DNA from 2 places in the Micromonospora sp. NPDC005254 genome. Region 2 is predicted to be linked to the other one. Evidence: riboswitches for the same ligand, from Rfam matches in the RefSeq annotation. Region 2 holds a riboswitch; the other holds the start of a gene.

Region 1 (3,399 bases), on a different contig from region 2:
CCGGGTGGATCCGGATCACCTTGCCGCGCAGGTCGTTCGTGTTGGCGGAGGTGCGCTGCGAGTCGTAGTCCTGACGGCCCGGCCGCTCGTCGAGCGGCGAGTACGCGTTCGACTCGAACGGGTTGGTGTTGTCACCGGTGGCCAGGTAGAGGTTGCCGGCGCTGTCGAAGGTCATGCTGCCGCCGGCGTGGCAGCAGGTGTTGCGCTGGGTGTCGACCCGCAGCACCTGCTTCTCGCTCGCCGGGTCGATGGTGTCGCCGGTCACCGTGAACCGGGACAGCAGGTTGCGGGTGACGCCGTCGTTCGGGGCGTAGTAGAGATACACCCACTTGTTGGTGGCGAAGTCCGGGTCGAGCCGGATGCCGATGAGGCCGTCCTCGTTGCCGGTGAAGACGTCCAGGTCGACGGCGGTGACGGTGCTGCCGGTGTCGGGCTTGATGATCTGCACCCGGCCGTCGCGCTCGATGTAGAAGACCCGCCCGTCGGGGGCGATGTCCAGCTCCATCGGGTTGCTTGTGTTGCTGTCCAGCGTGACCTTTTCGAAGCTGGACGTCTTCGAGGCGCCGCAGTCGGCGTCGACCACGCCGGCCGCCGTCTGGATGCCGCCGAGCAGGTGCTTGAGGAACTCGGGCTCGGCGTACGACTCCCGGGTGTGCCCGCCGCCGGTGTACCAGGAGCGGCCACCGTCGAAGTCCTGGCACCACGCGGTCGGGTGGTCGGCGCCCATCGCGCCGGCGCCCGGGGTGTAGCTCTTCTCGTCCAGGCTGGCCAGCACGTGCACGTCCGGCCGGGGGTTGGTCTGGAAGTTGTACCACTCGTCGAACCGGGACCAGCGGTCCGGCAGTTCGGCGGTGGACGGGTGGGCGTGGTCCTCCACCTTGACGGTGGCCTGCTGGTTCTGCGGGTGGTTGGCGAAGTACGCGCCGACCAGGTCGCCGTACCAGGCCCAGCTGTACTCGGTGTCCGAGGCGGCGTGGACGCCGGCGTAACCGCCGCCGGCCCGCACGTAGCGCTCGAAGGCCGCCTGCTGGTCGGCGTCGAGGACGTCACCGGTGGTGGAGAGCCAGATCACGGCCTTGTACTTGGCGAGGTTGGCGTCGTTGAACGAGGCGCCGTCCTCAGTGGTGTCCACTGTGAACCCGTTCGCCGCGCCGAGCTGCTGGATGGCGGCGATGCCGGTGGGGATGGAGTCGTGCCGAAAGCCGGCGGTCTTGGAGAAGATTAGGACGGAGTAGGGGTCGGCCGCTGCGGCCTTCGGTGCCTTCGGCACCACCTGGGTGACCGGAGCCGCGGCCTGCGCGTCTCGCGGGGGGACCTGCGCCGCGGCCGGAGCCGCCTGCGCCGGCGACCCGAGCAGGGTCGTCGAGGCGAGCGCTAGGGAGAGCAGGGTAGCGGTGAGTGGTAAACGGGTACGACGAGAACGGGACACGCCGCCTCCAATGTCGCGGTGGACAGGAATCGCGGGGGCCGGCTGCCGAAGACCGTCCCGGATGGAGCCGGCGGGGAGGCCGTGCCAGGGCGTCCCCACCGGCATTTTGTCGAATCGCTGAACAAATTAATTCTGGTGTATCCATGTCCGGCAAGATGCCGGCCGGTAACGGTTCTGCAACGGCGTGCGACATTCCGAACAGGACCGGAGAAAGTACCCCATCGATGGGACCCTGTCCGGCCGGCGGCCGCTCCCTTGGCAGACCGGCGGAACTGTCGTACGGTGACACGCAAGTAACCCACGGGAGCCCGGTGTACCGGGCTGAGAGGGGGGCTGACAGCCCCCGACCGTCGAACCTGATCCGGGTAATGCCGGCGCAGGGAGGAGTGTTGCCGTGCCGTCCCTTGGACGACTGCATCTGATCACCGACACCCGACCCGGGCGTGACCCACTCACCGTGGTCCGGGCCGCCCTCGCGGCGGCCCGCGCCGACCTCGTCGTGCAGGTCCGGGTGGAGGACTCCGCGACCGATCGCGAGGCGTACGACCTGGCCGGCCGGGTGCTGGCGCTCTGCGCGCCGTACGGAGCGACCTGCCTGGTCAACGACCGGCTGCACGTGGCGCTCGCGGTGGGCGCCGCCGGTGGGCACGTCGGGGCCGACGACCTGCCGGTCGCCGCCGCCCGGCACGTGCTCGGCCCGACCGGCGTGCTCGGCGCCACCGCACGCGCGCCGCAGACGGCGGTCGAGGCGGTCACCGCCGGGGCCAGCTACCTGGGTGTCGGCCCATGCCACGCCACCAGCACCAAGAACGGCCTGCCGGATCCCATCGGGCCCGCGGGCGTCCGCGCCGTCGCCGACGCCGTCGACGTGCCGGTCATCGCGATCGGCGGGGTGACCGCCGACCGGGTGCCGGCGCTGCGGGCCGCCGGGGCGTACGGGGTGGCGGTGGTCGGCGCGCTCTCCGACGCCGCCGACCCCGCGCGGGCGACCGCCGACCTGCTGCGGGCGCTGGCGTGACGCGCACCGATGTGGCGGTGGTCGGCGCGGGCCCGATCGGACTGGCCATCGCGTGGCGCTGTGCCATCCGCGGGTTGCGCGTCGAGGTGCACGACCCGGCTCCCGGGTCGGGGGCGTCGGCCGTCGCCGCCGGCATGCTCTCCCCGGTCGCCGAGGCGTACTTCGGTGAGCGGCGGCTGACCGAGTTGCTGGTGGCGTCCGCCGCCCGCTGGCCCGGGTTCGCCGCCGAACTGACCGAGGCGAGCGGCACCGAGATCGGCTACCGGACCGAGGGCACCCTGATGGTCGGGCTGACCGGCGACGACCTCGCCGAGGCACGCCGGCTCTGGGCGTACCAACAGGGGTTGGGTCTGCCGGTGACGCCGCTGCGCCCCAGCGAGCTGCGCGACCGCGAACCGGCGCTCGCCCCTCGGGTGCGCGGCGGCGCGCTCGCGCCCACCGACCACCAGGTCGATCCCCGGCTGCTGGTGCCGGCGCTGCGCACGGCCGCGCAGCGGGCCGGCGCGGTGCTCGTGCCGCAGCCGGTCCGGCGGCTGTCCGACGTGGACGCGGGGGTCACCGTGGTCGCCGCCGGCTGCGGGGCCGGCGCGCTCACCGGCATGCCCGTGCGGCCGGTGAAGGGCCAGATCCTCCGGCTGCGCGCGCCCGGCGGCGTCGCGCCGGGCTTCCGGCACGTGATCCGGGGGTACGCCGACGGCGAGCACGTCTACCTGGTGCCCCGCGCCGACGGCGAGGTGGTCCTCGGCGCGACGGTCGAGGAGCGGGCGGACACCAGCGTCACCGCCGGCGCGGTGCTGCGGCTGCTGCGCGCCGGTGTCGACCTGCTGCCCGAGCTGACCGAGTACGACCTGGTCGAGGCGGTCGCCGGTCTGCGGCCCGCAACGCCGGACAACGCGCCGATCCTCGGGCCGCTGCCCGGCCGGCCGGACGTCCTGGCCGCCACCGGGCACCA
Region 2 (3,399 bases):
TCCAGGACGACCACCCGGTCGACCAGTGGCAGCGCCTCGGCGACCCGGTGTTCGACCAGGATCACTGTGGTGTCGGCGTCCAGCGCGCCCGCCACCGCCCCTCGGACCAGGGCGGCCCCGTCCGGGTCGAGGTTGGCGGTCGGCTCGTCGAGCAGCAGCAGGCCGGGCCGCAGGGCAAGCGCGCCGGCCAGGGCCAGGCGTTGCTGCTCGCCGCCGGACAGCGCGGCAGTGCTGCGGTCGCGGGGGTACGGGAAGCCGACCCGCCGCAGCGCTTCGTCGACCCGGGGCCAGATCTCGTCCGTCGGCACGCCCCGGTTCTCCAGCCCGAACGCGACATCGTCGCCGCTGCGCGCCATCACCAGCTGGGTCTGCGGGTCCTGGAAGACGATGCCGACCCGTTCCCGCGCCTTGCGGGGGTCGAGCCCGTCGATCTCGACGGTGCCCTCCTGCTCACCGGAATCCTCGGGCAGCAGCCCGGCCAGCGCGGTGAGCAGGGTGCTCTTACCGGCCCCGGAGGGCCCGAGCAGCAGCACCCGTTCTCCGGCCTCGACCCGCAGATCCACCCCGCGCACAGCCCAGGCCCGCCGCCCGGCATGCCGCCACCCGAACCCCCGCAGCAGTACCCCGCCCACCCAACACCCCCTCCCTGCCCCTCCCGGCCGTCTCCCGGCCGTCCTCCCGCCGTCTTCCCGCCGTCTCCCCGCCGGTGATCAAGAGGTTTGCGTCAGAATTCCGGCTTCCGTTGACGCAAACCTCTTGATCACGGGGACAGTTGCGCCCTCAGATGAGGGCGCGGTTTCGGCCTACCGGGAAGCGGTCCAGCGCGCCGGTGTTGGCCAGGGCGCGGGTGAGCAGCCAGCCGCCCACGCCAGCGATGATCGTGGCGCTGACGATGGTGAGCAGGGCGTACGGGATGCGGTAGTCGCCCAGCGCGTAGTCGACGTTCCAGACGAAGAAGTCGAACAGCGCCGCGCTGAGACCGGTCAGCGCGCCGGCCAGCACGGCGGTCGGCAGCCGGTACGACCGGTACCGGAAGGCGGCGAACGCCAGCTCGGCCCCGATGCCCTGCACGATGCCCTGGGGGATCACCGTGCCGGCCCACTGGCTGCCCAGCAGTGCGGAGACGACTGCGGCCACCGTCTCGCAGTAGAGCGCGGCGCCGGGCTTGCGGATGACCAGGCCGCCGACCACGGCCGGCAGCAGCCAGACGCCGTAGATCAGCGTCTGCGCGGGCGGGAAGAAGGCGAACGCGCCCTCGGTGGCGCTCCAGACCAGGCCCCAGGCCCAGAAGATGACGCCGAAGGCGACCGCGATCACCGAGGCGACCACGATGTCGATGGTGCGCCAACGGCTGGTGGTGTTGTCCATGCTGTGCTCCCAGTTCAGTGGAACGAACCAGGAGAAGACGCACGCCGCGCGCCCGGTGGCACCGGACTCACGGCGCGGCTGGAGGTCGACCGAACTCCCTGCGCTGGCATTACCCAGATCAGGTTCGAGGGTCTGCGGGCGTGCCCGCACTCTCAGCGCTGTGCGCTCCCCTGTCGGATGTGAAGTTGTCTCGGTGACGCTAGCACCGACCAGGGGTAACGGCCCAGCAGGGCATTCGGCCGCCCGCGCATCAGGGCCGGCGCTCGGCCGGCTGGGTAGGCTGCCGATCATGCAGGTCGACGCGCGAGGTCTCACGTTCGAGATAGGCACCGGCGGCCCGGCCGACGGCATTCCCGTCCTCCTGCTGCACGGCTTCCCGCAGCACAGCGGGGAGTGGGACGACGTCGTGCCGGCACTGCACGCCGCCGGGCTGCGCACGTACGCGCTGGACCAGCGGGGCTACTCGCCGGGTGCCCGGCCGGAGGCGGTGGTCGCGTACCGGATTCCGGAACTGGTCGCCGACGTGGTGGCGGTGCTCGACGCGCTCGATGTGGACGCCGTCCACCTGGTCGGCCACGACTGGGGCGCGATCGTGGCCTGGGCGGTGGCCGCCGCGCACCCCGAGCGGGTCCGTACGTTGACCGCGGTGTCCGTGCCGCACCCGGCGGCCATGGCGCACGCCCTCGCCACCGACGGCCAGCAGAAGGCGCGCTCGTCGTACATCGCGCTGTTCCGCAAGCCGGGCAAGGCCGAGAAGGTGCTGCTGGCGTGGCACGCGACGGCGCTGCGCAAGATGCTCGGCGGGGTGGGTGACGCCTCCCGGGTGGACCGCTACGCCGACCCGATGCGGGAGCCGGGTGCGCTCACCGCCGCCCTGAACTGGTACCGGGCCATGTCCCGCGCCGACCTGGCCGGCGTCGGCCCGGTCGCGGTACCCACCACCTACGTCTGGAGCGACCGGGACGTCGCCATCGGGCGGACCGCCGCCGAGGCGTGCGCCGCCAACGTCATCGGTGACTACCGCTTCGTACCGCTGCCCGGGGTGAGCCACTGGATTCCGGACGCCGCACCCGCCGCGCTGGCCGAGGCGGTCCTGGCCCGGATCGCCGGAACGGCCTGAGCCGTGCCGTGCCGAGACACGCCGGGCCAACGAACGCCGGGCAGACGGGCGCCGGGTGGGCCGGCGCCGGGCGGAGGAGCGCCGTGACGGCACCTGCCGGCGGGCCGGACACCCGTCGCTCGCTCGCCGCGCAGCTGCGCCTGCTGGGTGTACGCCCCGGCTCGACGCGGGCGACTTCGGCGCGTTGGGTCGGGACCTGGAGGCCACCGGGGCGGTGCGCTGCGGCCCGGTGGGCGCGGGGACGGGGAGGTTGGTACGCCAGCGGGCGGCGGTCGACTTCGCGGTGCAGTGGATGGCCCGCAACCGGACGACGGAGGACGCATGAGTGTGAGCGCCGAGGACTACCTGGCCGTGGTGACCGAGACGATCGGCCGGGTGGCCGCCAGCCAGCGGGATGCGGTCGGGCGGGCCGCCGATCTGATCGCCGAAGCGGTACGCGCCGACGGGGTGGTGCACGCCTTCGGCACCGGGCACTCGGAGGCCCTCGCCATGGAGATCGCCGGTCGGGCGGGTGGTCTGGTGCCCACCAACCGGATCGCGCTGCGTGACCTGGTGCTGCTCGGCGGCGAACCGGCCGATCGTCTCGGGCCGCTGCTGGAGCGGGACCCGGCGGTGGCGCACCGGCTCTGGGAGCTGGCCCCCGTACAGGCTGCCGACGTCTTCGTGCTCGCGTCGAACTCCGGGGTCAACGGCGCGATGGTCGAGTTCGCCACGCTGGTCAAGGAGCATGGTCACCCGCTGGTGGCGATCACCTCGGCGCAGCACTCCGGCCGGATGACGTCCCGCCACCCGTCCGGGCGCAAGCTGGCCGACCTCGCCGACGTGGTGCTCGACAACGGCGCACCGTACGGCGACGCGACCCTGCCGCTGCCCGGCGGTGGCGCGGTCGGCGCGGTCTCCTCGATCACGGC

Evidence for each region. A riboswitch is a leader RNA that binds a small molecule or an ion and turns the genes downstream of it on or off. The one in region 2 is predicted to bind thiamine pyrophosphate.
Region 1: it holds a riboswitch for thiamine pyrophosphate, as region 2 does, so the genes downstream of both, thiE (thiamine phosphate synthase) here and ACFYPR_RS28765 (ECF transporter S component) in region 2, are expected to answer to the same signal.

The regions. Positions count from the first base shown of each region.
Region 1 is NZ_JBIAKM010000001.1:577,908-581,306, forward strand. It holds gene ACFYPR_RS02830 (ThuA domain-containing protein) at 1-1,429, opposite strand, end outside; TPP riboswitch at 1,720-1,829, shown strand; gene thiE (thiamine phosphate synthase) at 1,824-2,447, shown strand; gene thiO (glycine oxidase ThiO) at 2,444-3,399, shown strand, end outside.
Region 2 is NZ_JBIAKM010000011.1:85,499-88,897, forward strand. It holds gene ACFYPR_RS28760 (ABC transporter ATP-binding protein) at 1-632, opposite strand, end outside; gene ACFYPR_RS28765 (ECF transporter S component) at 781-1,368, opposite strand; TPP riboswitch at 1,446-1,550, opposite strand; gene ACFYPR_RS28770 (alpha/beta fold hydrolase) at 1,658-2,488, shown strand; gene ACFYPR_RS28775 (AAC(3) family N-acetyltransferase) at 2,544-2,813, shown strand; gene ACFYPR_RS28780 (SIS domain-containing protein) at 2,810-3,399, shown strand, end outside.